Regions from separate parts of the Rhizobium sp. GR12 genome, predicted to be linked through region 3. Evidence: predicted binding sites of a transcription regulator. Region 3 holds the regulator's gene; each other region holds the start of a gene.
What was found. The regulator PhoB, encoded in region 3, activates phosphate uptake and scavenging genes when phosphate is short. The targets are predictions, from matches to a motif close to TGTCATNNANCTGTCAT.

Region 1: the regulator PhoB is predicted to act here: its motif matches at 3,056-3,072, upstream of QSK43_RS02415 (DUF1045 domain-containing protein).
Region 2: the regulator PhoB is predicted to act here: its motif matches at 2,638-2,654, upstream of QSK43_RS04370 (ceramide glucosyltransferase).

The regions. Positions count from the first base shown of each region.
Region 1 is NZ_JASXTH010000001.1:488,061-498,201, forward strand. Features, by position in the region: gene phnD (phosphonate ABC transporter substrate-binding protein) at 1-469, shown strand, start outside; gene phnE (phosphonate ABC transporter, permease protein PhnE) at 541-1,527, shown strand; gene phnE (phosphonate ABC transporter, permease protein PhnE) at 1,527-2,876, shown strand; gene QSK43_RS02415 (DUF1045 domain-containing protein) at 3,164-3,862, shown strand; gene QSK43_RS02420 (alpha-D-ribose 1-methylphosphonate 5-triphosphate diphosphatase) at 3,859-4,995, shown strand; gene phnN (phosphonate metabolism protein/1,5-bisphosphokinase (PRPP-forming) PhnN) at 4,992-5,606, shown strand; gene QSK43_RS02430 (helix-turn-helix domain-containing protein) at 5,694-6,734, shown strand; gene QSK43_RS02435 (LuxR C-terminal-related transcriptional regulator) at 7,012-7,257, shown strand; gene QSK43_RS02440 (Ldh family oxidoreductase) at 7,482-8,471, opposite strand; gene QSK43_RS02445 (TonB family protein) at 8,609-9,535, opposite strand; gene exbD (TonB system transport protein ExbD) at 9,532-10,047, opposite strand; gene exbB (tonB-system energizer ExbB) at 10,054-10,141, opposite strand, start outside.
Region 2 is NZ_JASXTH010000002.1:288,284-298,424, reverse strand. Features, by position in the region: gene QSK43_RS04395 (efflux RND transporter periplasmic adaptor subunit) at 1-48, opposite strand, end outside; gene QSK43_RS04390 (hypothetical protein) at 285-440, shown strand; tRNA gene QSK43_RS04385 (tRNA-Arg) at 580-656, opposite strand; gene QSK43_RS04380 (ETC complex I subunit) at 707-1,012, opposite strand; tRNA gene QSK43_RS04375 (tRNA-Pro) at 1,278-1,354, shown strand; gene QSK43_RS04370 (ceramide glucosyltransferase) at 1,410-2,552, opposite strand; gene QSK43_RS04365 (DUF982 domain-containing protein) at 2,769-3,038, opposite strand; gene QSK43_RS04360 (BON domain-containing protein) at 3,252-3,500, shown strand; gene QSK43_RS04355 (DUF192 domain-containing protein) at 3,560-4,042, opposite strand; gene QSK43_RS04350 (cold-shock protein) at 4,042-4,620, opposite strand; gene QSK43_RS04345 (VOC family protein) at 4,813-5,253, shown strand; gene QSK43_RS04340 (YcbK family protein) at 5,412-6,650, shown strand; gene QSK43_RS04335 (glycosyltransferase family 25 protein) at 6,828-7,571, shown strand; gene nadE (NAD(+) synthase) at 7,808-8,809, opposite strand; gene QSK43_RS04325 (class I adenylate-forming enzyme family protein) at 8,806-10,141, opposite strand, start outside.
Region 3 is NZ_JASXTH010000001.1:227,491-237,631, reverse strand. Features, by position in the region: gene phoR (phosphate regulon sensor histidine kinase PhoR) at 42-1,310, shown strand; gene QSK43_RS01125 (substrate-binding domain-containing protein) at 1,507-2,541, shown strand; gene pstC (phosphate ABC transporter permease subunit PstC) at 2,816-4,300, shown strand; gene pstA (phosphate ABC transporter permease PstA) at 4,297-5,619, shown strand; gene pstB (phosphate ABC transporter ATP-binding protein PstB) at 5,634-6,449, shown strand; gene phoU (phosphate signaling complex protein PhoU) at 6,547-7,272, shown strand; gene phoB (phosphate regulon transcriptional regulator PhoB) at 7,304-7,987, shown strand; gene QSK43_RS01095 (GcrA family cell cycle regulator) at 8,280-8,813, opposite strand; gene QSK43_RS01090 (aspartate aminotransferase family protein) at 9,245-10,141, shown strand, end outside.

The sequences.
Region 1 (10,141 bases), 260 kb from region 3:
CACCTCGGGCTTCCTCGTCCCGAACGTGGCGATCCCGAAGGAAACCGGCGTTCCGGTCAAGGAATATTTCGCTGAAACCGGCTTTGGCGGCGGTCATGAGAACCTCGTTCTCGCGGTTCTCGACAAGAAGTTCGACGTCGGCACGACGTTCGGTTCGGGCGTAGGCAAATGGGAAGAAGGCTACACCGCCGGCAACCTTTACCAGATGGTCAAGAAGGGCAACCTCGACATGGACGATCTCGTCGAAGTCTGGAAGTCCCCGCTGATCCCGAACGGTCCGCTCATGGTCGCAAACAAGATCGGCGACAGCATGAAGCAGAAGGTCGAGAGCTTCTTCATGGAACTGCCGAAGAAGGACCTCGCATGCTTCCAGGGCTTCAGCCAGGGCAAGAACACCGGCTACGTCAAGGTCGATCCGTCCTTCTACCAGACGATCATCGACGCCCGTAAGTCCGTTATCGGCGGCTGATCCTGACATCATGTTCCGAAAGCGGCGGTGCCTTGCGGCATCGCCGCTTTTGCCAATAAAGGAAGAGCGGCATGGCGACCACACTGCAACCCGGTAACCTCAAGCCCGAGGGGTTGAGCGCATCGTCCCGAACGGTCATGCGTCATTATCAACAGCAGCTTGCGACACGGCGGATTTATACCGTCATTTCGCTCGTGGTCTTTCTGATCATTCTCGCAGCGTCGCTGAATTTCGCCAATGAGGCGAATTCGGGAAAATTCTTCGAGCGCCTGCCGTATTTCTTCGACTTCCTGAAAACCTTCGTGCCGGACAGCCCGCTTGAAATCTTCCGCGCGATGTTCGACCTGCCCTCGCCGTATGACAACGGTTCGATGAAATACAACTATGTCGCGGATCGCGTTTACGTCACCGACAGCTTTTACATCCCGCATTTCATTTACCAGCTGATCATCACCCTCAACATCGCGCTGGTCTCGACGATCATCGGCACGAGCTTTGCTTTCGTGCTCTGCTTCTTCGCTTCCACCAATCTTGTCGGTTCGGGGATCGTCCGCTGGGTCGTGCGTCGGGTGATGGAAGTCCTGCGCGCCTTTCCGGAGATCGTCGTCGCCGGATTGCTGACCGCCATTTTATCGATCGGACCGATCGCTGCGATCATCGCGATTTCCGTTCACACGATCGGGGCACTGGGCAAGCTGTTCTTCGAAGTCGTGGAAAATGCCGATATGAAGGCGGATGAAGGCCTTCGCGCCGCCGGCGCCAACTGGCTGGAGCGGGTGCGTTTCGCCATCGTGCCTCAGGTTCTGCCCAATTTCGTTTCCTACGCATTATTGCGCGGCGAAATCAACGTGCGTGCCTCGACCATCATCGGTGCGGTCGGCGGCGGCGGCATCGGCGAGGTCTTCCGGCTCTCGATCGGTAACGACCACGCATCCAAGACCTATGCCATCATCATCCTGCTGCTGATCACCATCATCGCCGTTGACCAATTTTCCGGCTGGCTGCGCCGCAGGCTGATCGGTCATCAATCCTTCGAATTCGGACGGGGAGCGGCCTGATGTCCTCCAGCTTCATTCTCAACACCGCTGACCGTGAAAGGCTGACTGCTGCACATCCCGCAATTTTCAATCGCGGGTTCATGCAGCGATACGGCTTTCTGACCGGTATTGTCGCTGTCCTCGTCTATCTCACCGCCTGCTTTTTCTTCTTCAATGTTGGTCCCGCTTTCATGCAGGGCCGGTGGGATCGGGCTTCGAGCTATATTCAGGACTGGTATTCCTGGCGCGCCCAGCCACGCCTTCGTTTCGAAGACGGCAAGGTGAACCCGCAGTGGTCAAGCCGCATGCAATATCCCGCCGATGCGCCGATCGACTGGCTGCAACCCTTGCCGGACGGCGGTTACAGCGTAGTTTACGCAGGAACCGAAAATCGTCTCGACGTGACGCCGGCGCGGGTGGATGTCTATGTTGACGGCAAGAACTATCCCGTCATCATCGACGGCGAGGCAGCTCTGGCGCCCGTGGTCCTGCCGCAACAGATCCAGCAGGACGGCAACAAGGTTCTCGTGCATTATGGTTTCGCTGGCCAGGCGGAAATCCGTACCAGCCAGGTCTATGTGCAGCGTCGCTTCCTCGGATGGGCGAATTTCCTGTTCGATACCAAATCGGAATTCTGGGGTAAGGGCTACGGCGACCTTGCCGCGCTGGCGCTGTGGGGGGAGAGGCTCGATCCCGAACGCTCCAATATCAGCCACATGGTCGATGATTTCCTCGATAACGGTGTCTGGCAGCACGCCGATATTTTTTCCAAGCTGATACAGACGCTGGTGATGGCCTTCGTGGGCACACTGCTCGGCACGCTCGTCGCCTTGCCGCTCGCCTTTATCGCCGCACGCAATATCACCGCCAACAGGGCCGCCAACTGGGGCATGAAGCGCCTGTTCGACTTTCTGCGCTCGATCGACATGCTGATCTGGGCGCTGTTCTTCACCCGCAGCTTCGGCCCCGGCCCGATACCCGGCATTGCCGCGATCTTCTTCACCGATACCGGAGCGCTCGGCAAGGTCTATGCCGAAGCGCTGGAGAATGTGGACGACAAGCAGCGCGAGGGCGTTAAATCCGTTGGCGCGCCCCCGATAGCCGTAAATCGTTTCGGCGTGCTGCCGCAGGTTCTGCCGGTCTTCATTTCCCAGTCGCTTTATTTCTGGGAAAGCAACATCCGATCCGCCACAATCATCGGCGCGGTGGGTGCGGGCGGCATCGGCCTGAAACTGCTGGAAGCGATGGGCACGAACGCCGACTGGGACAAGGTCGCCTACATGGTCCTGCTCATCCTCTTCATCGTATTCCTGTTCGATCATATCTCGAACGCCCTGCGGTCACGTCTGATCGGAAAAACACAGCACTAGATCACAATGCCGGGGCGGCTTTCTCACGAGAAAGCCGCCCCATTTTGCCGTGCCGCTTCCCGGCACGTCGTAAAACCGGAACTTTTTGCAAAACCGGATGCATCTATTCGATATGTCAGGATGCGTCTTCGGCACATTCGAGACATGCGCCGTGTTTCATGCGCACTTTTTTGCGCGGGCATCATCATTCTGTCACGGAAAACCATTACCTCGCACTCCTGACCTTGCGAGAAGCGGGCGAGTCACGCCAAATAGCTTTTCATCCTGGTTTCCCATGATACTGAAGAGTGCTCGTCGTGCGCTACGCCATCTATTTTTCTCCGGCTAAAGATCATCCACTGACCGAAGCAGCATCGCGCTGGCTCGGGCGCAATGCGTTTTCCGGTGCGCAGCATGACGACCATGACGCCTATGCTGAAATGACGGAAGAGCCACGCCGTTACGGCTTCCACGCTACCCTCAAAGCCCCCTTCGAGCTTGCCGAAAAATACAGTGAAGCGGATCTCGTCGCGGCCGTCGAACAGTTTGCTGCCGGCCAGTCCGCCTTCGATATTCCGCGTATCGTCGTCGGTGCGCTCGGCCCGTTTTTCGCGCTCGTACCGGACCGCACCTACCAGCCGCTACAGGATTTCGCAGCAGAGATCGTCGATTATTTCGATCGGTTCCGCGCGCCGCTGTCCGAGACCGATATTGCCCGGCGGCGGCCGCAAAACCTGACGGAAAGCCAGCGGCAAAATCTGTCGCTCTGGGGTTATCCGCATGTCATGGACGACTTTCGCTTTCATATGACGCTGACCGGCCGTATCGACGAAAACGACGCGCCCGCTATCCGCGATGTGCTTTCGGCCCGGTTTTCCGAATTCGTCGACCGGCCTCTCACCATTTCCGGCCTCGCTTTGTTCATTGAGAAAACGCGCGGCGAACCCTTTACCGTTCATCGCTGGCACCCGCTTGGCCAGCAGCCAAAGAAAGATGCGACCCCATGACCGAGCACGCCCTTTCCAATGCCCGTATCGTTCTGGAAGACGATATTATTCTGGGATCCGTTCTGATCCGTGACGGCAAGATCGCCGATATCAGCGAAGGCGCATCAAAAACCGGAGAGGATATCGAAGGCGATTTCCTGATTCCCGGCTTGGTGGAACTGCACACCGACCATCTCGAACAGCACTATTCGCCGCGCCCCGGCGTGCTCTGGGACAAGATCGCAGCCATTCAGGCCCACGATGCACAGGTTGCGTCATCAGGCATCACCACCGTCTTCGATTGCCTGCGGCTCGGCTCAGACGAAGATGGCGGGTTCAAGAAAGGCGAGATGCGGGAAATGGCGGATGCCATCGAAGCCGCAGCCGATCAAAACCGCCTGCGGGCGGATCACATGCTGCATCTGCGCTGTGAAGTCGCCTCATCAGATGTGCTGGAGCATTTCGAGGACTTCGAAACCGATCCGCGCGTACGGCTGATTTCGATGATGGATCACTCCCCGGGGCAGCGCCAGTTCCAGTCGATGGATCAATATGTCTTCTATTATCAGAAGAAGCGCGGACTGAGCGACGAGGCATTCGCCGAGTTCGTCAGACGCCGGCAGACGGCATCTGCGGAATTTTCCGCAAAGCACCGGGACTATCTTGCCGCCCGCTGCGCCGAGCGCGGCATAACCGTTGCCAGCCATGACGACGCAACCGAAGCGCATGTGGGCGAAGCGATCGGGCATGGTGTGAAACTGGCGGAGTTCCCCACCAGCGTCGAGGCCGCAAAAGCCTCGCACAGCGCCGGCATGAGCGTACTGATGGGTGCGCCGAACATCGTTCGCGGCATGTCCCACTCCGGCAACATCGCCGCCCGCGATCTTGCGGAACTGGGCGTGCTGGATGTTCTCTCATCCGACTACGTGCCGTTCAGCCTGCTTTACGCACCGTTCCTGCTTGCCGACCAGGTGGAAGCCATCACCCTGCCGGAAGCGCTCCGCATGGTCACCGCCACGCCGGCACGAACGGTGGGTCTCCATGATCGTGGTCGCATCGCAACGGGATTGCGGGCCGATCTGGTCCGGGTTCACCGCGAAGATGGCGTCCCCGTTGCCCGTTCCGTCTGGCGTCAGGGCAAACGTGTCGCATGACCGGCAACGAACAGGATAGTCGCCATGACGGTGCGACGCTGGGTAGGACGCCCGGAACCATGATCGTGATTGTCGGCCCGAGCGGGGCCGGCAAGGACACGCTGATGGACTATGCGGCGACGCAATTATCCGGCCGGCCGGGCTTCCATTTTACCCGCCGGGTCATTACCCGCAGCGGTGATGCAGGCGGCGAAAATCACGATGCGGTTTCCATGCAAGAGTTCAATCGGCTGCAGGATGAGGGCGCCTTTGCCGTCTCCTGGCAGGCACACGGGCTGAAATACGGCATTCCGGCCGCCGTCTATCGCCATCTCAATGCGGGAGACGTGGTTATCGCCAATGGCTCCCGCTCGGCTCTGCCCCAGTTCGGCACCGCCTTTTCCCACCTCAAGGTCGTGAACATTGTCGCACGGCCGGACGTGCTGGCGAAGCGGCTGGAACAGCGCGGGCGGGAGAGCCGTGAGGATATCCTCCAGAGGCTGGAACGCAGCTCGCTGACGGTCGCCGGGGATTTCGACGTGACGACCGTGGACAATAGCGGCGCCATGGAGGATGCGGGCAAAACCATCATGCAGGTGCTGGAACAAAGCGCCTGCCTTGGCCGCGTTTAAAATCCACAGGCCGGGCTGCTCGACAAACGGCCTCGCAAAGCTTAGCATCAGGCGACAATTTCCAAACATGGTACGCCAAGGCGAGGGATGCCCGAAAAGAGGGTCAGCGACGAGATAACTGTGGTGGCCGGCCTGGCCGCCGGCGTCGCCAATTATGCACGGTCGCGCGGCATCGATATTGTCCCCATCTGCAAGGCTCTCGACATCGATCACGCCACATTCGACAGCCTGACGGAGCGCGTCAGCCTCGACAGATTGTGCCGCCTGCTCGAGACCTGCGCGCTGATCTCCGGTGACGATACCTTCGGCCTGCAATGCGCTTCCACCTTTCCCGCCGGCGCATCCGGCGCCTTCGGTTATGGCCTGATCAGTGCGCCGACGGTGCGGGCTTTCCTGCGATTTCTTCAGGACCACGTTTATTACGCGACCAACAACAGCAATTTCACCACGGTCACGGATGCCGCACAGGTTACCCTGTCATGGTCCTTTGCGCCTGTCATCGCCAAGCGCGATCAATATGTGGATTTATCGCTTGGCGTTCTGATCCAGCGCCTTCGCGATATTCTCGGGGAGCGCATCAATCAGGTTGAAATCGGCCTGGAGCGGCAGAAACCGAATAATATTCAGCTATTTAAGGAAAGAATGACCAAACGCGTCAGTTTTTCCCAACCCATCCATACGATGCGGCTTCCGGTATCGCTTCTCGATGTGGTCAATCCGAACGCGGATGAGCGCCTGTTCGAACTGATGAATTTGCAGTGCCGGATGCTGCGGCCGGAAACATCGGCGGACGCCACGCATTTCATCGATCAGGTGAAACGCTACATGCAGATGCGACTGTCGGATGCGGAGCTTTCGCTGGGCGAGATCGCTCCTTATTTCAACCTTTCAGAACGCAGTTTTCAACGGCGGCTTGCCGAGCTTGGCACCAATCTCAACGAGATAAAGGACGTCATTCGCAAAAATGCCGGCTTCAAGCTCCTCGTGGAAAGCGATCTTCCGGTTTCCGACATAAGTTACAGGCTCGGCTATTCGACACCGGGTGCGTTTTCCCGCTCGGTTTCCCGCTGGTTCGGGGCGACGCCCACGGATATTCGCAGGAAACATGCGCATCATTCCGCCGTATAGGGTATATATCCAGCATCAATATTTCGAAACTCCAAGATAATATTGTAGAATATGTCGGCACTGAGCGGCTTATCTCTCGAACATAACAATAAAGACGCGGAAATTGGCGCGAGATGTTATTCTCCTGATACGGGATATCGCCTAATAGAGCGCCTCGTATCGCTTCCGGTATGACGGAAAGCACTCCAAAGCTTTGAATTTTTTACATTGTTCTGGACAAAACCTATCCCGGTTTTTGTAAATAACAATGCAGCTTTGAGGCTGAAAGAACATCAATATGTCGTCAAAAACACCGCATGCACATCGTCAGACGCGTGAAATCGTCCTTTCGGATCGTGAGCGGCAATATCTGGGGCTGGTGGCGCGGGGCCGACATCCTTCTCACATCGCCTTGATAACCGGCGCGGACGAAGCGGACGTGAAGGAGACTCTGGAACGGGTACGCCAAAGGCTGGGCGCAGCCAATCTGCTGAATGCCGTCAGCACCGCCCTGCTGCGTGGACTGATCGAACAGGATATTTAGCGCTTCTTTCCCGCATCAAAAGCTTACGCGAAATCGTCCCCTTCCCGTAAGCCGAAAACCGGATGTGCCGTTTTCCGCGTCAAAAAAACCCACCATTTCGATGGTGGGACGGCGGACCAAAAGATGGATCGGAAATGATTTCCGACCTATCGGCGCGAATGCAAAGCGGCCATATACGGTTTACCCGGCGGATCCGATCCGCCGGGTTTTTATTTTTCGACTCGTCAAAGCGACTGAATCTCGGCGAGAATATCGCTTTCGATGACAATGCCGTTTTCCAGCGCCTGCCGGCGAATGCCCTGGCTGCGCCGCCCGGGCAAACGCACATTCTCCTGCTTTTCTATCTCTCCGGCAATAAGCGCCAGTCGCTCGGTAAAGGCCGCACCGCCCGACGATACGGGGTCTATCGCGATGATCGTATGGCCAAGAGAGGGCGGCGCGCCCTTGTCGTCCAGAAGGGAAGAGGCCTCGAACGCGAAGTTTCCGCCGGTGAGCGCGGCGGCCATGATCTCCACCATCAGCGCCAGAGCGGCACCCTTGGCCTCGCCTGCGGGCACCATCGTTCCGGCTATGGCTTCTTCAGGATCGGTCGTCGGCCGGCCATTTCTGTCAAGCGCCCAGTCGCCCGGAATGGTTTCGCCCTTCTGGCGCGCCGCCATGATCTTTCCGCGCGCGACCTTGGACAAAGCCAGATCGATCACCAGCGGATCGGCCTCGCCAACAGGGGTGGCGAATGCAATCGGATTGGTGCCATAGAGCGGTTTGGTGCCGCCCCAGGGCGCCATGGATGCCGGTGCATTGGCGAACATGAGCGCTACGAGGCCCATTTCCGCAAAACGTTCGACGGTAAGCGCCATGACGCCCGCATGATGGGAGCGATGGATCGCCGCAAGCGCAATGCCCTGCTGCCGGGCCATATCGGGCAATTCTTCCAAGGCGCAATCGATCGCCGGATAGGCATAACCGTGATTGGCGTCGATCGACAGGACGCCCGGCTTGACGCGCGTCGCCACCGGCCGGGCCATACCATCGACCTTTCCGACCCGCGCCTGGCGGACATAAACGGGGATACGGCGAAAACCGTGACCGCCCTGGCCTGCGGCCTCGGATGCGACGAGCGCCTTCGCCACCGAACGGGCATTTTGCGGCAGAACGCCGTTGCGCTCAAAGATAGAGGATACGAGATCCTCCGCCTCTGCGATTGAGAATTTCATTCCGGGATGCCTCTGCTTGTAAAGTCGACAAGACCTACACCATCGAAAACATTCGCGAAATGTTATTTAAGGCGCAAACCGGTACTGCATAGGGAATATCGGGCAGACTTCGCGACGCCACCTTGCTAGCGGCCAACCTAGCGGATGCTGATCGGCAGCGTGATCGTCTTGCTTGCCTCCGGCGGCGGCGCAGGCACAGGTGAGGCGCTCTGGATCCAGGCCGCGATCTGCTGGTCGATAGAGGAATCGCCCGTGGACTGCACCACGCTGACCCCGCTGATGGCACCTGCATCATTGACCCGGAACCGCACCGTCGCCGTCATCGCATCGCTGCGAAGCGAACGAGGCTTGCGCCGCTGGATATGCGAGCGGACCTGAGATCCCCATTTTGCCGGCGAAGCGGACGACGAAGAGAAGAAACCGGCATTGCTGCGCGTTGCCGCCGTCCGGTCCGACTGCTGGGCTTCGGCCTTCGCCGTTTCGCGCAGTTGTGAAGCCTGCTCCGGTTTGGGGCGCTGGCGCTCGACCTTCTTTTTGTCCTCGGGCTCTTTCTTTTCCACCTTCTTTTCGACCGGCGGCGGCGGTGGCCGCATGACCGGCAGGGGAACCTCGACATTTTCGAGTTCAGCCATCATCTGTTCCTGAACGGGGTCGATCTGCTCTACAGGTTCGGGAATTTCCTGCGGCTCGACGATCTCTTCAACCGGGGGCTCCGGCGGCTGCACGGGTTCAGGCGGCGGTGTTTCCGCAACGGGTTCAGGCGGTGGCGGCTCCTCCGGCGTAGCTTCTTCCACCGGCTTGTTATTGTCGCTCTGTACGTCCGGCGTATCTTCGACGTCCTGCGCCTGCGTCGTTTCCTCGGTGTTGACAGCTTCCGGTATCGCCGCCATCTCGATCATGATCGCGGCCGGCGGCGGCCCGCCGGCTTCCAGTTCTTCGGGTTCCTGCATCAGATAATAGGCAAAACCGGCGTGAACGCCCAGCATAAGCAGTGCTGCGATGGACCACAGCGTTACTTCCCCGAGACGGGAATGTCGGGACTGTGGGTAGCCGTTTTCGCTCATGGCGCCGTTCCCGGCGCTGCGGGCTGGCCAAGAGGTTGGGCTGCGGGCTGGCCAGAGGGTTGTACCGAACCCGCTGGCTGCGATGCCGCCGCCGCCGCATTTTCCAGTCCCACCAGGGCGATCTTCAGATATCCGGCATCCCTGAGCAGGTTCATGATTTCCATGAAGTGACCATAGTCGACAGCCTTGTCGGCACGCAGGAAAATACGCGTATCCTTCTTGCCACCCGTCTGCATGTCGATTGCGGCCGCCAGCGCTTCGCGGGCAACCATGTCATTGCCGAGATTGAGCGAGAGATCGTCCTTGACCGTCAGATAAAGTGGCTCCTCCGGCCGCTCCGCCGGCTTGGCAGTAGATGCCGGAAGATCGACATTCACATCCACGGTCGCCAGAGGTGCGGCGACCATGAAAATGATGAGCAGAACCAGCATCACGTCGATGAAGGGTGTGACGTTGATTTCGTGGTTTTCGGAGAGCTCGTCTCCGCTATTTTCGCGAATGCCGCCAGCCATGACCGATCACCGTCCAACCAGCGATACTGCGGGCTTGCTGCTGCCCGGCGGGATGCGCCGGAAATCGAGGTCACGGCTGACGAGCCGCTCCACA
Region 2 (10,141 bases), on a different contig from region 3:
GGGCTGGCTGTTTTCCACGTCGCGGCCATTGGTGTTGGCGTCATTCATTTTCGTCACCCGCAAAATTCAAAATGCCACAGGGGATTGTTTCCACCCTTGTTTTCCGGTCCGTCTGTCGCTGTTTGTATTCCTCTGATTGTGGGAAGTGACATAGCTTGCCCAAAGGGGGAAGTGAAAACTTGGTAATATTTATGATAGCTCTCGTCTGGTAGAGATAAATCCGGAAACGCCGATGCCATTGATGTGGCGCCGGTTTCAGCAGCGATATGCAGGACGATGATAGAATGAACGACAACGTGGTGAAGTTCCGCAAACCGACGCCGCCGAAAAAACCACGCCAGCCGCTCGGGCCGAAAGCGAAAAAAGCCCTGACGATCGCCGCCGTCATCGCATTCTTCGCGGCGGCATGGGGTTATTTCACGCTTTTCGGGCAGGGGTAGGCCGGGGTCTTTTCGAAGGCGCGCACTTGCTGGGGATTGTTGCTGTTCGCTGAAGTCAGCAAAGCTCTATTCCCTCACCTTCGTCATAGTGAGGGTGGCGTTCAGTATTTCACCGAAAAACCAATAATTTAAGAAGAAGTGGCGACCCCTGCAGGATTCGAACCTGCGACATTCGACTTAGAAGGTCGACGCTCTATCCAGCTGAGCTAAGGGGCCGTTGTGCCAGGCGATCATTGCTCCGGCGGAAAGTCTTCAGTGCGTTTCGTTCAATGCGTCCAGGGTTGGGTGCGGCTGAAACGGAAATTGTCCGGATAGGAAACAACCTTGCGGGTCGCGTCCTTCGGCTGAATGACGCGGTATTCGATGCCCTTGCGCTGCGCATAGGCTTCGGCCTGTTCCTGGGTCTCGAATGTCAGCTTGACCTGCTGTTTCATGTCTGAACTGGAGGTATAGCCCATGATCGGATCGATCTTGCGCGGTACCTCGGCGTCGAATTCCAGAACCCAGACATTGGTCTTCGCCGTGCCGGATTGCATGGCGGTTTTTGCAGGGCGGTAAATCTTCGCAGACATGTCGAAACTGCTCCGGTTGGGCGGCGGGGCATACACCCCGGATTACTCTTCACGTACCTGAATAGAATAACCAAATCGTGTCAGGAACGCTGAATTTGAAATGGACCGACTTCATGTCAGAGTCAAGACGATTATCCCTTGCCGCCTGATGGCGCTCTCTTCACATAGGCACCAATTTCCGCCGATCATGGCAACGGTTCAACAAAGATGAATTTCCCTGTTGCGGACTTCGGGTGAACCGTGTATTCCCCAGCCATCGCCTCGGCGGAGTGTAGCGCAGCCTGGTAGCGCATCTGGTTTGGGACCAGAGGGTCGGGAGTTCGAATCTCTCCACTCCGACCATTTAAAGCGAAATATTCGCTTGTCGGTGTAACTTCCTTAAAAGAAAAGCTTTCGTTCAGTCCGCCGATGGGCCGGCCAATGTGCTTTCGGCTGTGCCGATCGTCATGACATTGCCGCGCCACGCGACCGCGCTGCCGATCCAGCTGCGTGCCCAGACGAAGGGCATGATCACATCCCGCGCGATCATGGCTGGCAGCGTATAGATGGATACGGGCCACCGGTTGAGGGCTGTGAGCGCCAGTTCCGGGCCGTACATGGCGGCGAGCACGGCAATAGTGGTGACGGTGAGGTCTGCATCCGCCGTAATGGCGGCTCCGAGCGCGAAGAGAAGCGGGGGAAGCCCGCCTGTCAGGATTTCCGGGGCGAAATATTGCGGGAAAGTCACGCGCCGCAGCCGCGCCCAGCGGGTCTGTCGCGACCAGATCTCGCCGGCATTGCGCTGGCCGAGCGGCTGTTCGAACGGGGCAGAGACCAGATGCACCTTGCGGCCGGCATTTCTGACCAGTTTCGTAGAGGCGGCGTCTTCGGCGATTTCGGCGGCGAGTGCGCGAATGCCGCCACGCTCCTCCAGAAACGGCTTGTTCCACAACATCGATTTGCCCTGCGCGAAACCGATGCCTATGGCTTCCGCCGCATATTGCCAGCGGCCCTGTGAACCGTTGAGGAAGGCGCATTCCACATGGGCCCAGAAGCCTGCCGGCCGAGAGCCGAGCGGCGGCGAGCAGACCAGCCCGCTATCCGGCCGCCAGGCCGACATCATGGTCGCGATGTAGGATTGCGGCATCAGCACATTCGAATCAGCCAGAATGACCCATTCGTGGCGGGCGGCGCGCCAGCCCTTGACGCAATTGTTCAGTTTCGGATTGGCGCTGATGCGGTCGTCGCCAATGAGCAATTGTGCCGAAACCGCCGGGAAGGCGGCGCTTGCCTTGCGCACTTCCTCGATCACCGGATCGGATTCGTCGGCGACGCAAAATAGCAATTCGTAATCCGGCCAATCGAGCTGAAACGCCCGCGACAGCGTCAGCGGCGTGAAGTTTTCCACACCGCGCAACGGCACCACCAGCGAGACCGGCGGTTTTCGCCGCACAAGCTCGCTTTCCGTGTCGCGTCTCGTCAGGCGCCAGCCGGCGAGAACAATGCCGAGAAGATTGAAGGCGAGGAGGAGAATTGCGCAAAGGGCAAAAACAGTTTCCATGCTGGCCAGTTTCACTCCCTAGCTTTCGGCGGTCTGTCCGCCAACCGATTCCATGGAATTCGTCACTGCGGATTATAACGTTTGCGTGACAGTTACATGTCATCATCGACAGGCGGGCAGGGTGCAAGGCACGGGAAACGGTGTCGAAGCGTCTGTCCGGCGGCAAAAGAAAAGCCCTCCATAGAGAAGGGCCCAGTCATCATCACGGCCAATGAACTAGTGGATGTTCAGAATATGCGCGTGACTGCTTGCGGCGAGAAACGATTCCCGCGCCTTTTCGATGTCGCATCGTCCGGCGATCGCATCGAGGCAATTCCTGCGCGCTTCTTCATATTCCGGTCCGTGTTCTTCCGGCCAGCGGTACATCAGCATATCCAGCGCCACCAGCGGGCTGTAGATCTCCACGGCGGCGGACAGCGGCAGGTGGATCGCCACCGGCTTCATCCACGAGGCGTGGTGACACGGCTCCGTTCTGTTGATCAGCATGTCGTCTTCCTCCCTGTTTCACGCGTCTTGACGGCGATTTCCATTCCCATGCGCGAAATGCTCGCCTCACGAAATGGTTCCCGATCACCTAAAAAGTGATCGGTCAGGGGGTTCCAATTTGCCAAGATGAATGGAAGATGAACGAAATGATGAACCGGAGATGAACAAAACCTCTATTCGGGCGTTGTAATGTCCATAGGAAGGAGAACGCACATGTTCAATTTGTCAGGCATCCAGGAGAGCTTTTTCGGAGACCGCATGGCTGGCGTATGTGAGGCAATCACCTCGGCGCTGGCTTTCGAAACAGGGCTTGAGAAGTCGCGGATTTCCGCAACCGTTGAAAATGACATGATCTATCTGGAAGGAACGGCCGATTCGGTGGAGGCGATCGATATCGCCATCAATCTTGCCGCATCTATCTCCAATTGCCGGATTCTGAGCCATATCGAGCCGGTCTATTAAGCATTCCGCAGCCGGGCGACGCATCGTCCGGCTTGTTCAGACGCAATAACGCGGCAATGTCATTTCCGGTTGCCGATTTGCGCACTGCGGGCCATGTCGCCCGGTTTGATGCCGTAGCGTTTTGCAGTGCCGCCATTCAGTTCCAACACGAATTTGACCGCCCCACGGGAGCTTATGATGGCCTCCGAATGGGGCACCGCGTTTTCGTGGATGTGGGTGATTCGCCCGTCACGGGCGATAAACAGCATGTCGAGCGGAATGAGGGTATTTCTCATCCACATGGCCACGTCCCGTGTCTCACCGAAATCGAACAACATGCCGCTTTCAAGCGGCATGGACTTGCGGAACATCAGGCCCTGTTCGCGCTGGGCATTGTCGAGCGCCAGTTCCGCAACAAAGTCATGGTTTTTCCCGGAGGCGGTTTCTATTATCAGCGGCTCGGAGGTGAAGGTCTGCTGCTGAGCCTGTGCAACGCCTGCGAGCGTGAAAAAAAGAAGCGCCAGAACGGCGCTCTTCATCCTATTGCGAAACAGGTCGGTCATTAGTGCGACATCCCGATCGGGGCCGGGTCGTCGGGGTGGATTTCCGCCGCCATCAAACCCTTGTCGCCATCGCCGAAACGCACCAGCACTACCTGGCCGGGGCGCAGTTCCGTCAGACCGTAACGGCGCAGCGTTTCCATATGCACGAAAATATCTTCGGTTCCTTCGCCACGCGTCAAAAAGCCGAAGCCCTTGGTACGGTTGAACCACTTGACGATGGCGCGCTCAAGCCCGCTCGAGGGCGTCACCTGCACATGGGTGCGCACCGGCGGCAGCTGCGAGGGATGAACGGCGGTCGACTGATCCATCGACAGGATGCGGAAAGCCTGAAAGCCGCGATCACGCCGCTGGATGAGGGCGACGATGCGCGTGCCCTCGAGAATGGTCTGATATCCGTCCCTGCGCAGGCAGGAGACGTGCAGCAGTACATCCTGCATGCCATTGTCGGGCACGATAAAGCCGAAACCCTTGGCAACGTCGAACCATTTCACTGCGCCGGTGATTTCGGTCAGGTCCACGGCATCGCCCGAAAGGTCCTCGACATCGACTATTGTTTTCGATGACATCCTATCAGCCATATCCTGCCAACCCCTCGATTACGCGCCATACACCGGTCAACTGATTCCTGTGCGCCAGATTAACATCTTGGTAACGGTTCCACGCAAGCCCTAGTTTTTGATTTGCGTAGCTGCTTTTATGTCGCCGTCCTTGTCCGGGGCTTGCGACCATGCGTTTATTGCCTCCGGGCCTATGTATTTGAGAGGAAGAAAATGCGGTATCTGCACACAATGGTTCGCGTCAAAGATCTTGGCGAATCAATGAAATTTTATTGCGACCTGCTGGGTCTTGAAGAAATACGCCGAACTGAAAACGAAAAAGGCCGCTTCACACTGGTCTTCCTTGCCGCGCGTGACGATATTTCCCCGGCGCGGGAAAAAAAGGCGCCGTGCCTCGAACTCACCCATAATTGGGATACCGAGGACTATACCGGCGGACGCAATTTCGGGCATCTGGCCTATGAGGTCGACAATATTTACGACTTCTGCGCCCGCCTGCAGCAAAACGGTATCGTCATCAACCGGCCGCCGCGTGACGGAAACATGGCCTTTGTCCGCTCCCCGGACGGCATTTCCTTCGAAATTTTGCAGAAGGGCGAAAGCCTCGCGCCAGCTGAACCATGGATATCTATGCCGAATACCGGTTCCTGGTAGGGGATTCCCCGGCCGGCAGCTGCGGTTTCCGGCACTCTTGCCTTGTCCGGACAGGTTGAGGCATAGTCCGCGAATCGAAACGGCATGTCCTGTTTTGGAGAAAGCAGACGATTCCGTTCCCGTGCTGCTGTTGTAAATGCAAGATACGGAGGCCACCCATGAAAACTGTCGATGGCGCGAAAGGACGTGTTGCCTGTCAGCGTCTTGTCGTCGCGGTTTCGCTGCTCGGGCTTTCCGGATGCGTTTCGGCGGTGACCGACGACGACATGGCCGCCAACAGCAAGAAGCCGGCGATTTCCGCCGAGCAGAAGGCGCAGGCGGCATCGGCGGTTAACGGCCCGGCCGGCAAACAGCCGCCGGGGCATTATGTGGACCCCGCCGTCGCCTCGGCAGCGGGTGGGGCCACGCCGGCCCAGCAGCAGGCGTCCGGCGGCCCGGCGCAGGTTTATGGCGCCGCCGCCGATATCGGCGGGCTGACGACGCAACCCACCGCGATTTCCGCCGGGACATCCAGCATCTATTCCACCAGACCTGCCGTGGCGGCAGGTGCTGTCGCCGCAACGGGCGCATTGTCGCAGGGTATAGCCCCCGCCGTCAGCAGCGTTTACTCGGCACCGGCTCAGGCGGCGCAGCCCCAGCCGGTGGCAGCACCGGTTCCGTTGCCTGCGGAACAGCACAGCGAAAACCGTCAGGCGGTTCCCGTGCCTGCGCCACAACAGGCATCGGAACAGCTCGCCGCCGTCGCCACACCGCCTTCCGGGGGTACCAGGCTGACGGGCGAAGGGCAGGAAGGCGAGGGCAAGGGCGTGACGCTTGCGGCCTTCTTCGCCGGCGCGGCCAAGAAACGTCTGCCGAAAATGATCGAAAACGGTGCGGCCGAGAACACGCAGGTTGCGGCACTGTCGGGGACGACAGACAGGACGATGGGCATTGCGCTTTCGGGCCGCTCGGTAATGTCTGACGAATTCGACGACGCACATCTCGAAGACGAGGATGACCAGCCGACCGGCCTGATGAAGCTTGCCTCTCTCTCCGGCCTGACCCGTATTTCCCCGAACGGACTTTTCCTACAGACGGATCATGTCGAAGTCGGTTGTTTCAAGCCGGAACTGGTGCGGATGATCAAGGATGTCGAGCGCCACTATAATAGCCCGGCCATCGTCACCTCGGGTTATCGCCCGCCGAAGGGCATAAGGCAGGGTTCCAAGCACTACACCTGCGATGCCGCCGACATCCAGATCAAGGGCGTCTCCAAATGGGAGCTTGCAACCTATCTGCGATCGATGCCGGAGCGTGGTGGTGTCGGCACCTATTGCCACACCGAATCGGTGCACATGGACACAGGTGAGCCAAGAGACTGGAACTGGCGCTGCCGCCGCACCGCCGCGCGCAAATAATCTCCCGCCGGGGTTTTATAGCAGTCAATTTCGATGCGTTGTGCGCCTGAAATCCGTCCAGTCCGAAATTTCGATAGGCAGATCCGTCAGAGAAGGGGCTCTCTCGTGCGAATGGACGTACGGCACGCCATGCTGTAGGAGACGTTTCCCTGTCTCTATGCGCATGGTGTCTAGCGAATGCTGCCGATCTCCACTTTCCCCGTCTACATCATCTCCATCGCCAGAGCGCACGCACGGCTCGAAAAGATGCTGAACGGCGCCTCCGGCCTCGGGCTGGATCTGCGTCCCGTCAAGGGTGTCGACGGCAAGACCATTCCCCCTGCCGAGTGGACGGACTTTAACAGGCGTGGCTTTGAGCTTCGCAACGGCCGTCATGCCTTGCCCGGAGAATATGGCTGTTACGCCAGCCATATCAAAGCACTGGAGATTTTCCTCGCGACCGATGCGCCGGTGGCGGTGGTCGTTGAGGACGATGTCGCCTTTACGACGGACTTTTCCGACCGGATCAAAGCAATGGTTGCGATCATACCGGAAAATTCGATCGTGAAATTGACCAACCACCGCCGCAGCGGCTTCAAGGGCCGGAAGACCAGCGCTCTCGGAGACACGATCGGGCGCTGCATCTATGGTCCGCAGGGGTCGTCGGCCTGTTATGTCATTTCACGCGGCGGGGCGGAACGGTTCCTGAAAGCGGCGAGGGTGATGACGCTGCCGTTCGACCGGGCGCTGGAATGCGGCTGGGGTTACGGCACGCATGTCTATGTGACCGACAAGGATTTCCTGCCTTTCGGCGATCCGGACACGCTGGTCGGCACCCGCGCCGAATATCGCGGCAGCAAGTTCGCCCGTTTCATGCGGATTCCGGCCTATCTCTCCAGTTTCTACGACAATATTGCGCGCTATGTGTACGCGTATCTCTAGAGCACGTCCTGTTTGAACGGAATCGTTCGACGTGCTCTACCTCTTTGTTTTTACGCATTTTCCGGACGTAAAACCGCTACGCACTTTTACTGGAAATGCTCCAGGATACACGGTCGGCCTATCAGGTCCGCTTAAGCGGCGGTAGCCGCTGCCTTCGACCTTCCCAGGCGTGCTGACGCTGGAGGAGCGGGCAGCTCCACCAGTCTGTTTATTTCCCGATCATGGTTGGAATGGTGTCAGGCTTTTGCCTGTGCACCGTCATGGAAATGGATAGGCGCGTGGTGCAGGTAGTGGGCGACCTTGCGCTTGGCGGCGATGTCGGTCCAGACGAACCGGACGTTGTCTTCCGTCAGCCCCGCTGCCGCCGCGATCTCGGCTGCGGGCACGTTGTTTTCCAGACCGTACAGGCAGATATCCATCTTGTCGTAGGGCAGGGCGAAATAGAACTCCTCCTGCGTCTGCGGCATGGAATAGGTGTCGGTGGTTGGGGGGCGGGCGCGGATTTCTGCGGGAATACCAAGGTGAGCCGCCAGCTGGTAGACCTGTGATTTGTAGAGATGGGCGATCGGCTTGATATCGGCTGCGCCATCGCCGTTCTTGACGAAGAAGCCCTGATCGTATTCCAGCCGGTTGGGAGTGCCAAGGACCGCAAAATTCAGGCGGTCGGCATGGTAATACTCAAATTGCTTGCGGGTGCGCTGCTTCATGTTCGTTGCCGCGACGATGCCGAGGTATGCTTTCGCGGGCAGTCTCACCTTGCGTATTTCGCCTGCCGGAGAACGCACGACCAGCGAGGAAATATTGTAAGCGCCGGTTGTCATGGCATTGTCGAAGACGATTTTGGACGTCCAGCCGCGCCCATATTCAGGAATGACCTCGCGGATGAAGCCGTCTCGTCTTTCATAACATCCCATGGCTGCAAGCGAGGGACCGATATCTTCCAGCACGCAGTCCATGCCCAGCATCGTTGCGACTGCCTGCCCCAGTCGCAGGCTTTCCGGGTCGGAATCGTTTTCCGGCATGAACAGGCCGAAGACATTTTGTGGCCCCAGCGCGTGGACGGCGAGAGCAGCGCAGACGCTGGAGTCAATGCCGCCGGAGATGCCGAGCACCAGTCCGCGCTTGCGCAGGTCGAAACGAAGTGCGCGCCGAATTTTTTCGGCGATGCGCTCGACCTCTGCTGCCGCATCAAGCTCCAGAGGTGCAAAGGACGTGATGTTTGCAGTGCTTTTCGTCATGGATTGTTCTCCGTATCTTGAGCGGCCAGACGACGGCTTACCTTCCCGGTATCCGTCGTCGGCAGGAAATCGCGAAATTCGATAATTGTCGGGACCATGTGTGCTTCAAGATGCTGGGCGCAGTGGCGCATCACATCCTTTTCCGTCATCGCGCCGCCGGGTGCGACGACGATCGCCTTGACCGCCTGGCCGAACACGTCATGCGCGACGCCGAAAACCAGAGCATCCGTCACGCCCGGCATGGCTTGCAGAACGGCTTCGACAGCCTGCGGCGCGACCTTTTCGCCGCGCGATTTGATGATGTCGTCCTTGCGGGCGACGAATGTCAGGTAGCCCTCCGCATCGCAGGTGAAGAGATCGCCGGTGTGCAGGCGCATCCCGCCCGCCGCATCGGCTCGCAACGCGCGGGCGGTGGCTGCGTCATTGTTCCAGTAGCCGCGCATGACATGCGGCCCGGCGACGACGAGTTCGCCGACAACGCCTGGCGGCACGACATTACCGGTCTCGTCCACAACCAGAGCTGTGGTGCCCGGGATAGCGATGCCGACGGTGCCGCGTTTTCTGTCCAGATCTTCAGGCGGCAGGAAACTGATGCGGGTGCATTCGGTCTGGCCGTACATGCAATAGAGCCGAAGGTTGGGCAGAAAGGCGCGAAGCCAATCGCCGTGCGCGACCGGCAGGGCGGCGGCGGCGGTGGTGACATAACGCAGGCTTTCAAAGGTCTGCGGTGAGAGATCCCGTGTCTGCATCATGATGGAGAGCATGGTCGGCACCAGCGCCAGCCCCGTGACCTGTTCATCGCGGATGCGCTCGAAAATCAGATGCGGATAGGCGAACGATTTTTCGATGACCAGCGTGCCGCCAACGTAGATGCTGGAAAGCAGCTGGTTAAGCCCGTATCCGAACGAAAGCGGCAATACGCCGAGCAATATATCGTTCGAGGTGTTGCCGAGGTAGGACGTGATCGATCTCACGGCGGCGTCAAGATTGTCGTGACCCAGCATTGCGCCTTTCGGCTCGCCGGTGGAACCGGATGTGTAGATGATCGCGGCCAGATCGGTGTCCGGCAGGCCCTTCGGCACAGTGCCGGCTGGTTCGCTCAGCAATGCATCGAAATCGAGATCATCGCCGGTGAGGTTCGCAGCGCCTGCGACAATTCTTAGTTTCGGTTGCGGACCGGCTGCATCTGAAACCAGCTTTTGCAGTCGGGTCTCGAGAATGACGGCAAATGGGCGGCAACTGTCCAATATCTGCGAAAACCGGGCGGCTTTGGCGGATGGGTTGACCGGGCAGATGACCACGCCCGCCATCCAGCAGCCGAAGATCGCAACA
Region 3 (10,141 bases):
GATTTCGATGTGCTGTCAGATGAAAGTGGAAAGCGGCTGAAATGGCAGTGATGAAAGGCGATAGAGGATGGAAGCTTTTGGGGAAAAAGCTTGGCCGAAACTGGTTGCCCATTATCGTCGTCAGCATGCTTGCCGTCGTGGCCGTTTCGGAACTGCACACGCCCTACATGCCCACTATCCTGTGGCTCTGCGCCGTCATCGCCATTCTGGCCGTTCGGGAACGGCCGGCGGTGCCGGCAAAGAAAGAAAACGCGGCTGCGGAGACGGGTGAGCCGGAAGTGCCTGGCGAAAACGTTATTTCCGGCGTAAGGGCGGGCCTTGCGGTTCTGGATACACCGGTCTTCATCCTCGATAAAAACGCCGGCGTGCTGTATCAGAACGGCGCGGCGGAGCGCGCCTTCGGCCAGCTTCCGGCTGGCGCGCATATCTCCGCCCGGCTGCGTTCGCCGGGTCTGCTGGATGTCATTCGCGAAACCATCACCACCGGCCAGCCCAACCAGGTCGAACACTCGGAGCGTTTTCCCTCCGAGCGGGTTTTCATCGTCCGCATCGCCCGCGCGGATGCGGGGGAGGTGGCGGGTCCGCCATTCTACATCCTGTCGTTTCGCGATGTTTCGGAGCTTCGCCGCATCGACCGCATGCGCAGTGATTTCGTCGCCAATGCAAGCCATGAATTACGCACCCCGCTCGCCTCGCTGCGCGGCTTCATCGAAACCATGCAGGGGCCGGCTCGCAACGATCCGAAAGCGCAGGAACGTTTTCTTGCCATCATGCTCGATCAGGCCACGCGCATGAGCAGGCTGGTGGATGACCTCATGTCGCTTTCAAGGCTGGAATTGCGGGCCAATATCGCGCCGGACCAGAAGGTCGATCTCGTATCCGTCATCGGCCATGTGCGGGATGCGCTGCTGCCGCTTGCCGATGAGCTGGATGTGGCGATCACTCTTCATCTGCCCGATCGGCCGGCGGAAGTGCAGGGTGACCGCGACGAGCTGGTGCAGGTGTTCCAGAACCTCGTTGAAAATGCTTGCAAATACGGACAGGAAGGCAAGGTCGTGGACGTCTGGTTGCGTGCCGAACCCGGCAAGCCGGTGGAGGTGAGCGTCATCGACAAGGGGCCGGGCATTCCCGCCGAACATGTGCCGCGCCTGACGGAGCGGTTTTACCGCGTCAGCGTCGCCGACAGCCGCTCGAAAAAAGGGACGGGTCTGGGGCTTGCCATCGTCAAGCACATCCTCACCCGCCACCGCGCCCGCCTCATCATTAAATCAGAACTGGGCAACGGCACGGACTTTACCGTCAGATTTTGACATGGAGAATATTCCTGTCATGAATGTTTCAAAAAATAAATAAATTAAATCAGTGACTTAGATTGTCACAAATCTTTCATCGAAGTGACATAAAAGGAAGTGGTTACGGTGGTTAAGAAAAGATCGCCGATCGCATGCTTAGAGCGAGTGCCGCTATCGGCTGCGTCCACAAACAAGCCCACGACGGGAGAGAAAAATGAACTTCGTTAAATTTTCCGCAGCAGCTCTGGTGGCTTCTGTCGCCTTCGCTGGCGCCGCCGCTGCTCGCGACCAGATTCAGGTTGCTGGTTCCTCCACGGTTCTGCCCTATGCCAAGATCGTTGCTGAGACTTTTGCCGAGACTTTCCCTAACTTCAAGGCTCCGGTTGTCGAGTCCGGCGGCACGGGCGGCGGTCTGAAGGCATTCTGCTCCGGCGTCGGCGAAGGCACCATCGACATCGCCAACGCTTCGCGCAAGATCAAGAGCGACGAACTGGCCGCCTGTAAGGCTGCGGGCGTTGCCGACGTTCAGGAAGTGAAGATCGGCTACGACGGCATCGTCTTCGCGATGGACTCCTCCAACAAGGACCTCAAGCTCGAGCCGAAGGATCTGTACCTCGGTCTCGCCGCTGAAATCGTCAAGGATGGCAAGCTCGTTGCCAACCCTTACAAGAAGTGGTCGGAAATCAACAAGGAACTGCCTGATGTAGCGATCGCCGCTTACATCCCGGGTTCCAAGCACGGCACGCGTGAAGTCTTCGAAGAGAAGATCATGGCTGACGGCTGCAAGGAAGCCGGCGCTACCGACGCCATCAAGAAGCTGATTACCGACGCCAAGCAGGCTGCTGCCAAGTGCGTTGCAGTCCGTAAGGACGGCGCTGCGGTCGACATCGACGGCGACTACACCGAAACGCTTGCCCGTATCGACGCCAACAAGGCCGGCCTCGGCGTTTTCGGCCTGGCATTTTATGAAAACAACGCCGACCGCCTGAAGGTCGCGACCGTCAGCGGCGTTGTTCCGTCCACGGAAACCGTTGCCAGCGGCAAGTATCCGGTTTCGCGCCCGCTGTTCTTCTACGTGAAGAAGGCTCACCTGGGCGTTATCCCGGGCCTCAAGGAATATGTCGAGTTCTTCGTTTCTGACGAGATGATCGGCCCTGATTCCCCGCTCGCAAACTACGGCCTCGTTGCCGCTCCGGAAAAAGAGCGCGAAGAAATCCGCGCAAAGTTCGCTGCCGGCGCTTCGATGTAATAAAGAAAGAGGGGTGCGGCCTGCCGCGCCCCTCATCCCGCTCCGGTGCCATTCCGCTTAAGGCGATTGTCTGCGGTTGACAGTTCCCATCCATCACCGTCCACATAATTGTTGATGGATTACAGATGGATAGGATGTATCAACCTTGACGCTTGCCAGACTTTGCTACAGTCAGGCGGCAAGCATCTTTGGATGGTCCAGCGGTCTCGTTTTGATGACTTTTTGATTTGCCCGATATCGCACCGTGCTCTTGAGGCACGCCGAGGGAACTCTAATGAACACATCGATCCTTTTGCTGATACTGACGCTGATCGGCATCGGCAGTTATCTGCTCGGCAGCCGCCGCGCCATTGCTCTGTCTGGCGGGCGTCCCTCCAGCATGCATTCCCGTGCCGGTTATCACGGTTCCTACGCGGTCGTCTGGGCAGTGCTGCCCGCGGCGCTCATTCTTGCTGTCTGGCTTGTTATCAGCCCGCTGGTCGTCACCTCGGCGGTGCGCGGCGAATTTCCCGAGGACGTGCGCGCCCAGTCCGAAGCGCAGCAGAGCCTGACATACGGCATGGTGACGTCCATCGCCCGCGGTCTTCAGCGGCTGACGCCGGAAGAAACCGCAAAGATCGATGCGGACACGACGGCGGTAAGACCGCTTCTGGCATCGAAGGGCGTCGCGATCGCCGGCGATCCCGAGCGTTTCATGGTCGACGCCGCCCAGACGCTGAACGCGATGACCTCCACCAGCCGCATCGGAATGATCGCCACCGTGGTATTGGCCGCGCTTGCTGGCGCCGTCTATGCGCTGCGGTCGATCGCGCCGCGCTTCCGGGCGCGTAACAGGGTCGAAAGGGTCATTCTCGCGGCCCTGCTCGTTGCGTCCTCCATCGCCATCCTGACGACCGTCGGCATCGTGCTGTCGATGCTGACGGAAGCGATCCAGTTCTTCAACATGGTTCCGGCGCATCAGTTCTTCTTCGGAACGGTGTGGGATCCGCGTTTTGCGGCGGCCGGTGCGACGGACTCGTCCGGCCAGTTCGGCCTGATCCCGCTGCTTGCCGGCACGCTCTATATCGGTCTGGTCGCCATGCTGGTCGCCGTGCCGGTCGGCTTGTTTTCGGCGATCTATATGTCGGAATATGCGTCGCCGCGCCTTCGCTCCGTGGTGAAGCCGCTGCTCGAGGTACTCGCGGGCATCCCCACGATCGTCTACGGCTTCTTCGCGCTGACGACGGTGGGCCCTTTCCTGCGAGACATCTCCACGCAGATCAGCGGTCTGACAACGGGCGAATACGCCAACTTCATCCAGGCGCAGAGCGTCATCACCGCCGGCTTCGTCATGGGCATCATGCTGATCCCTTATGTCTCGTCGCTGTCGGACGATATCATCACCGCCGTGCCGCGTTCGCTGCGCGACGGCTCTCTCGGTCTCGGCGCCACGCGCTCTGAAACCATCAAGAGGGTCATCGTTCCCGCCGCTCTTCCCGGCATCGTCGGCGCCGTGCTGATGACGGCGTCGCGTGCGATCGGCGAAACCATGATCGTGGTTCTCGCGGCCGGCGTCGCAGCCCGCCTGCAGCTCAACCCCTTCGAACCCATGACCACCGTGACCGTCAAGATCGTCAGCCAGCTGACCGGCGACCTTGAATTCACCTCGCCGCAAACGCTGGTGGCCTTCGCGCTGGGCATCACGCTTTTCGCAATCACGCTTTGCCTGAATATCTACGCGCTTTACATCGTGCGCAAATACCGGGAGCAATATGAATGACCGACATCGTTTCTCCCGCAGCCGGCGCTGCTGCCGTAAACAGCGCCAAGCGCCGTGATATCGGCATCAAGCGCCGCTACGCCGCCGAACGCCGCTTCCGAGCTTATGGAATGGCAGCGATCTCGTTTGGCCTCATCTTCCTCTTCCTGCTGCTCTGGTCGGTCGTCGCCAAGGGCCACACCGCCTTCCAGCAGACGATGATCACCGTTCCGGTCGAGTTTTCCGAACTGATCATCGATCCGAAGAACGAGCGGGCCACAAATCCCGCAAAGCTGATGACGGCCAATTATCCCGTCCTCGCCCGCGATGCGGTCGCCAAGATTCTCGGCGTCGCGCCGACGGATAAGGCCGGTCTGCGCGCGGTCAACACGATGATCTCGGACAGCGTGCGGACACAGCTGCGCGATATCGTCGTCGCCGATCCCGCTGTCATCGGCACCACACGCACCGTGACGCTTCTGGCGTCGGGCGATGTCGACAGCGCCTTCAAGGGCCAGGTGGATATGACGGGGGATGAAGCCAACCGCCGTATCTCCAACCAGCAGCTTGGCTGGATGAACCAGCTCGCCGAAAGCGGACAGCTCGGCAAGCATTTCAATACCGGCATCTTCGTCAACGGCAATTCGAGCCGTCCGGAAGCGGCGGGTGTCGGTGTTGCGCTGATCGGCTCGTTTTACATGATGCTGATCGTGCTGGTGCTGTCGTTGCCGATCGGTGTCGCGGCGTCCATCTATCTTGAGGAATTCGCCCCGAAGAACCGGTTGACGGATCTTATCGAGGTGAACATCAACAATTTGGCGGCTGTTCCCTCCATCGTCTACGGTCTGCTCGGCCTCTCCGTTTTCATCAACTTCATGGGCTTTCCGCGCTCCGCCTCGCTGGTCGGCGGCCTCGTCCTGACGCTGATGACCTTGCCGACGATCATCATCGCGACCCGTGCCGCATTGAAGGCCGTGCCGCCGTCTATCCGCGCCGCAGCGCTCGGACTTGGCGCCTCCAAGATGCAGACGATCTTCCACCACGTCCTGCCGCTCGCCATGCCGGGCATTCTGACCGGCACCATCATCGGCCTCGCCCACGCGCTGGGCGAAACGGCGCCACTGCTCCTGATCGGCATGGTGGCATTCGTTGCGAACTATCCGACAACGCCGATGGATCCGTCCACGGCTCTGCCGGTGCAGATTTACATGTGGGCGAACGAAGCAGAGCGCGCCTTTGTCGAAAGGACATCCGGCGCTATTATCATCCTGCTCCTGTTCCTCATTCTCATGAATGTTGGCGCAATCCTGTTGCGTCGCCGCTTCGAACGGCGCTGGTAGAGGGAGATTGAGCAATGAACATGTTGTCGGAAGCAGCAGTTGAAAAGGCGCTGGACAAGAAGATGAATGAAGTTTCATACAAGATGATCGGCAAGGACGTTTCGGTTTATTACGGCGAAAAGCGCGCGCTTTACGACGTAAACCTCAATGTCCGCGAAAACACGGTGACTGCGCTCATCGGCCCGTCCGGTTGCGGTAAATCCACTTTCCTGCGCACCTTGAACCGCATGAACGACACGATCGACGGTTGCCGGGTCACGGGCAAGATCACGCTCGACACCGACGATATCTACGATCAGGCGATCGATGTCGTGGAACTTCGCGCCCGCGTCGGCATGGTGTTCCAGAAGCCGAACCCGTTTCCGAAGACGATTTACGAAAACATCGCCTACGGCCCGCGCATCCACGGTCTTGCCCGCAACAAGGCGGATATGGACCAGATCGTTGAGCAGAGCCTGCAGAAAGCTGGTCTCTGGAATGAGGCGAAGGACCGTTTGCTGGAATCCGGTACGGGCCTCTCCGGCGGCCAGCAGCAGCGTCTGTGCATTGCGCGCGCTATTGCCGTCAGCCCGGAAGTGATCCTGATGGACGAGCCGTGCTCGGCGCTGGACCCGATCGCGACGGCGAAGGTCGAGGAGCTGATCCACGAACTGCGCACCAACTACACGATCGTCATCGTCACGCACTCCATGCAGCAGGCGGCGCGTGTTTCCCAGCGCACGGCCATGTTCCACCTTGGCCATCTCGTCGAGGAAAACGAGACGGACAAGATGTTCACCAATCCGGACGACCAGCGCACGCAGGACTACATCATGGGCCGCTTCGGCTGATCCCCGGCCGCCGCTTTATCGAAACCGAACAAGACTGGTGCCCCTGCCGTGCCCCGCTTTGGGCACGTGCATGCGGGCCAAGCCGGAGGACTAGACCATGACACAGACAACGACCCATTCGCATATCCTGTCCGCCTATGACGACGAATTGAAGTTTCTGACGCGCCGCATCGCCGAAATGGGCGGTCTTGCCGAGCAGATGTGCGGCGACGCCGTGCGCGCGCTCGTCAATTCCGATGCCGCGCTCGCGCAGAAGGTCATTTCCGACGATACTATTCTCGACCACGCCGAACGCGAAATCGGCGACAAGGCCATCGTCACCATCGCCAGGCGGCAGCCGATGGCGGCGGATCTTCGCGAGATCATCGGCACCTTGCGCATCGCCGGCGATCTCGAACGCGTCGGCGATCTCGGCAAGAACACGGCCAAGCGCGTTATCGCGGTTGCAGGAACCGGCGTGCCGCGCAAGCTCGCCCGCGGCATCGAGCATTTGTCCGAGCTTGCGCTGGTGCAGCTCAAGGAAGTCCTTGACGTCTATTCGACACGTTCCGCTGAAAAGGCCAATGCCATCCGCGAACGCGACGAGGAAATCGACGCCATGTATACGTCGCTCTTCCGTGAGCTTCTGACTTACATGATGGAAGATCCGCGCAACATCACCACCTGCACGCATCTTCTGTTCTGCGCCAAGAACATCGAGCGTATCGGCGACCATGCCACGAATATCGCCGAAACGATCTATTACATGACCACCGGCAGCCAGCCGGAGGGCGAGCGTCCGAAGGACGACAGTTCCAACACGCTTGGTTCGGTGACCGAGTAACAGACAAGCAGAAGCTTGCGGAGTTCAGCATATGGTGCCCAAGATTGCAGTTGTGGAAGACGAGGAAGCGTTGAGCGTCCTGCTTCGTTACAATCTCGAGGCTGAGGGATACGACGTCGACACGATACCCCGTGGCGACGAGGCGGAAATCAGGCTGCAGGAACGCATTCCGGACCTTCTCATCCTGGATTGGATGCTGCCTGGTGTTTCCGGTATCGAACTGTGCCGGCGTTTGAGAATGCGGCCGGAAACCGAACGCCTGCCCATCATCATGCTGACGGCGCGCGGCGAAGAGAGCGAGCGGGTTCGCGGTCTCGCCACCGGTGCCGACGACTATGTCGTCAAGCCATTTTCGACGCCGGAACTCATGGCTCGCGTCAAGGCCATGCTGCGCCGGGCCCGTCCCGAGGTTCTCTCTTCGGTGCTGAAATGCGGCGATATCGAACTGGATCGCGAAACCCATCGCGTCCATCGCAAAAGCCGCGAAGTGCGCCTCGGCCCGACTGAATTCCGTCTGCTCGAATTCCTGATGACATCACCGGGTCGGGTGTTTTCCCGCTCGCAATTGCTGGATGGGGTCTGGGGTCACGATATCTATGTCGATGAGCGTACTGTCGATGTGCATGTCGGACGCCTGCGCAAGGCCCTGAATTTTTCCCATATGCAGGATGTCATCCGCACCGTGCGCGGCGCCGGATACTCGATGGAAGCCTGAGCGGACCTGAACGCGACGGTTTCACTCGGGACAATATCCCCAAGAGTTAGAAGGCCCGAAACCGGAATGGTGTCGGGCCTTTCGGTTCTGACCCTTCCGCAAACGCGACCCCCTTCATCCCCAAGAAGAGTGACTGACGGCCCCGCTGAAATCATGATTGTGAGGCTGAACCCGACAGGAAAGGGCTCGGCCCTCTATCGGCGTGTTGACCGCGGAACCGCCTTGGGTTTGGTCATAAAAAAACGGGCCCGAAGGCCCGTAATTTTTGAGTGCTGAATGTGTGCCGCAACACTCAAGCCTTGCGACGCTCGCTCACCGGCTGATAGGCGAGTTTCGCGTGGAACTTGCAGTAGGGCGAAGCTTCCAGCGCTTCGCAACCGCAGAAATGGAAGTCGTCCTTCAACGGGTCGCCGACCGGCCACTTGCAGGTGCGTTCCGTCAGTTCCGTCAGCGTCAGGCGACGGGAAATCGGCGTGACCGCGTTTCTGGAAGGAACGTATTCGAGAACCTGTGCGGTCTCGATGCCGATTTCCTCGTGCAGTGCCGTCGCCGCGTTCGAGCGGTTCAGGATCCGTGCCGGTGCCGCATTGACGCGGCCTGCGAAAGTCGTCGTGCGCGGGGCAGGTGCCGCGGTGCGCTTGGGCGCGGAGCGCGCCGAAGTGACCGGACCGCCAGCCTTGACGCGTCCCGGCAGATTGAGACGATGGACCTTGCCGATCACGGCGTTACGGCTGACGCCGCCCAGCTGTGCTGCTATCTGGCTGGCGCTAAGCCCTTCGGACCACAATTTCTTGAGTTTTTCGACTCGCTCGTCTGTCCAGTTCATGCCGCTTCTCCGCTTGTCGCGTGTATTTTCGGCAGAATCCTTCTCTGTCTCGCGGGCGTGCCGCAAGCGTGGTTTCCGCCAGATTTTAGGTGACTAGTTCCGCCGCATCGCAGTCTAGTAATTAGCGATTAACCTAATGCTAGGCTGACTCCGTGGCAAGAGTCGCGGGAATCATCTGGAATCGATTTTCCGGTTTTCCCCAACTTGCTGCTGTCTTGAGTCTGAAAGGCAACACCTTGGGCCTCGTCCGCCACGGCATACAAGTGCTTGAGAAGCCCGGGAAACGCGGACTTTTGTTGACATCGGCAAACGAAGTGACAATAGTGCCCCTGCCGCCGCAAGGCGGCATTTTTGATTTTCAGGCGAGGGATAACCCCGCAAGCCTATTGACAACCGTTTGACAGCGCAATCGCGCAAGGAGTGATACAGCCATGGCCGAAGCCGGCGCGCCATTGTTTGATACGTTTTCAAGAGCCCCCCTGCGCTTCGAGCGCGGTGAGGGTGTCTGGCTGTATACGGAAAGCGGCGAACGATATCTGGATTTTGCGGCCGGTGTCGCCGTCAACTCGCTCGGCCATGCCCATCCTCACCTTGTCGATGCGATCAAGACGCAGGCCGAGAAGGTCTGGCACGTCTCGAACCTCTATGAAGTGCCGGGGCAGGAAAAACTGGCAAAGCGCCTGACGGAAGCGACTTTCGCAGACAAGGTGTTCTTCACCAATTCCGGTGCGGAAGCCCTTGAATGCGCAATCAAGACCGCGCGCCGTTATCACTTCTCGAAGGGCCATCCGGAAAAGTTCCGTATCGTGACGTTCGAAGGCGCCTTCCATGGCCGCACGCTCGCGACGATCGCCGCCGGCGGCCAGCAGAAATACCTCGAAGGTTTCGGTCCCAAGGTCGAAGGTTTCGACCAGGTGCCATTCGCCGATGTCGACGCCCTGAAGGCCGTCATCACCGCTGAAACGGCTGCGTTGCTGATCGAGCCCATTCAGGGCGAAGGCGGCATTCGTGCGCCCAGCAAGGAATTCCTGCAAATCCTGCGCGGCCTGTGCGACGAGCACGGCCTGCTGTTGATTTTCGATGAGGTCCAGACGGGTGTCGGCCGCACGGGCAAGCTGTTTGCCTATGAACATACCGGCGTTGCGCCCGATATCATGGCGGTCGCCAAGGGGATCGGCGGTGGTTTCCCGCTCGGCGCATGCCTTGCGACCGCAGATGCCGCTTCCGGCATGACAGCGGGTGTGCACGGCACCACCTATGGCGGCAATCCGCTGGCCATGGCCGTGGGCAATGCCGTGCTGGATGTCGTTCTGGCCGACGGTTTTCTG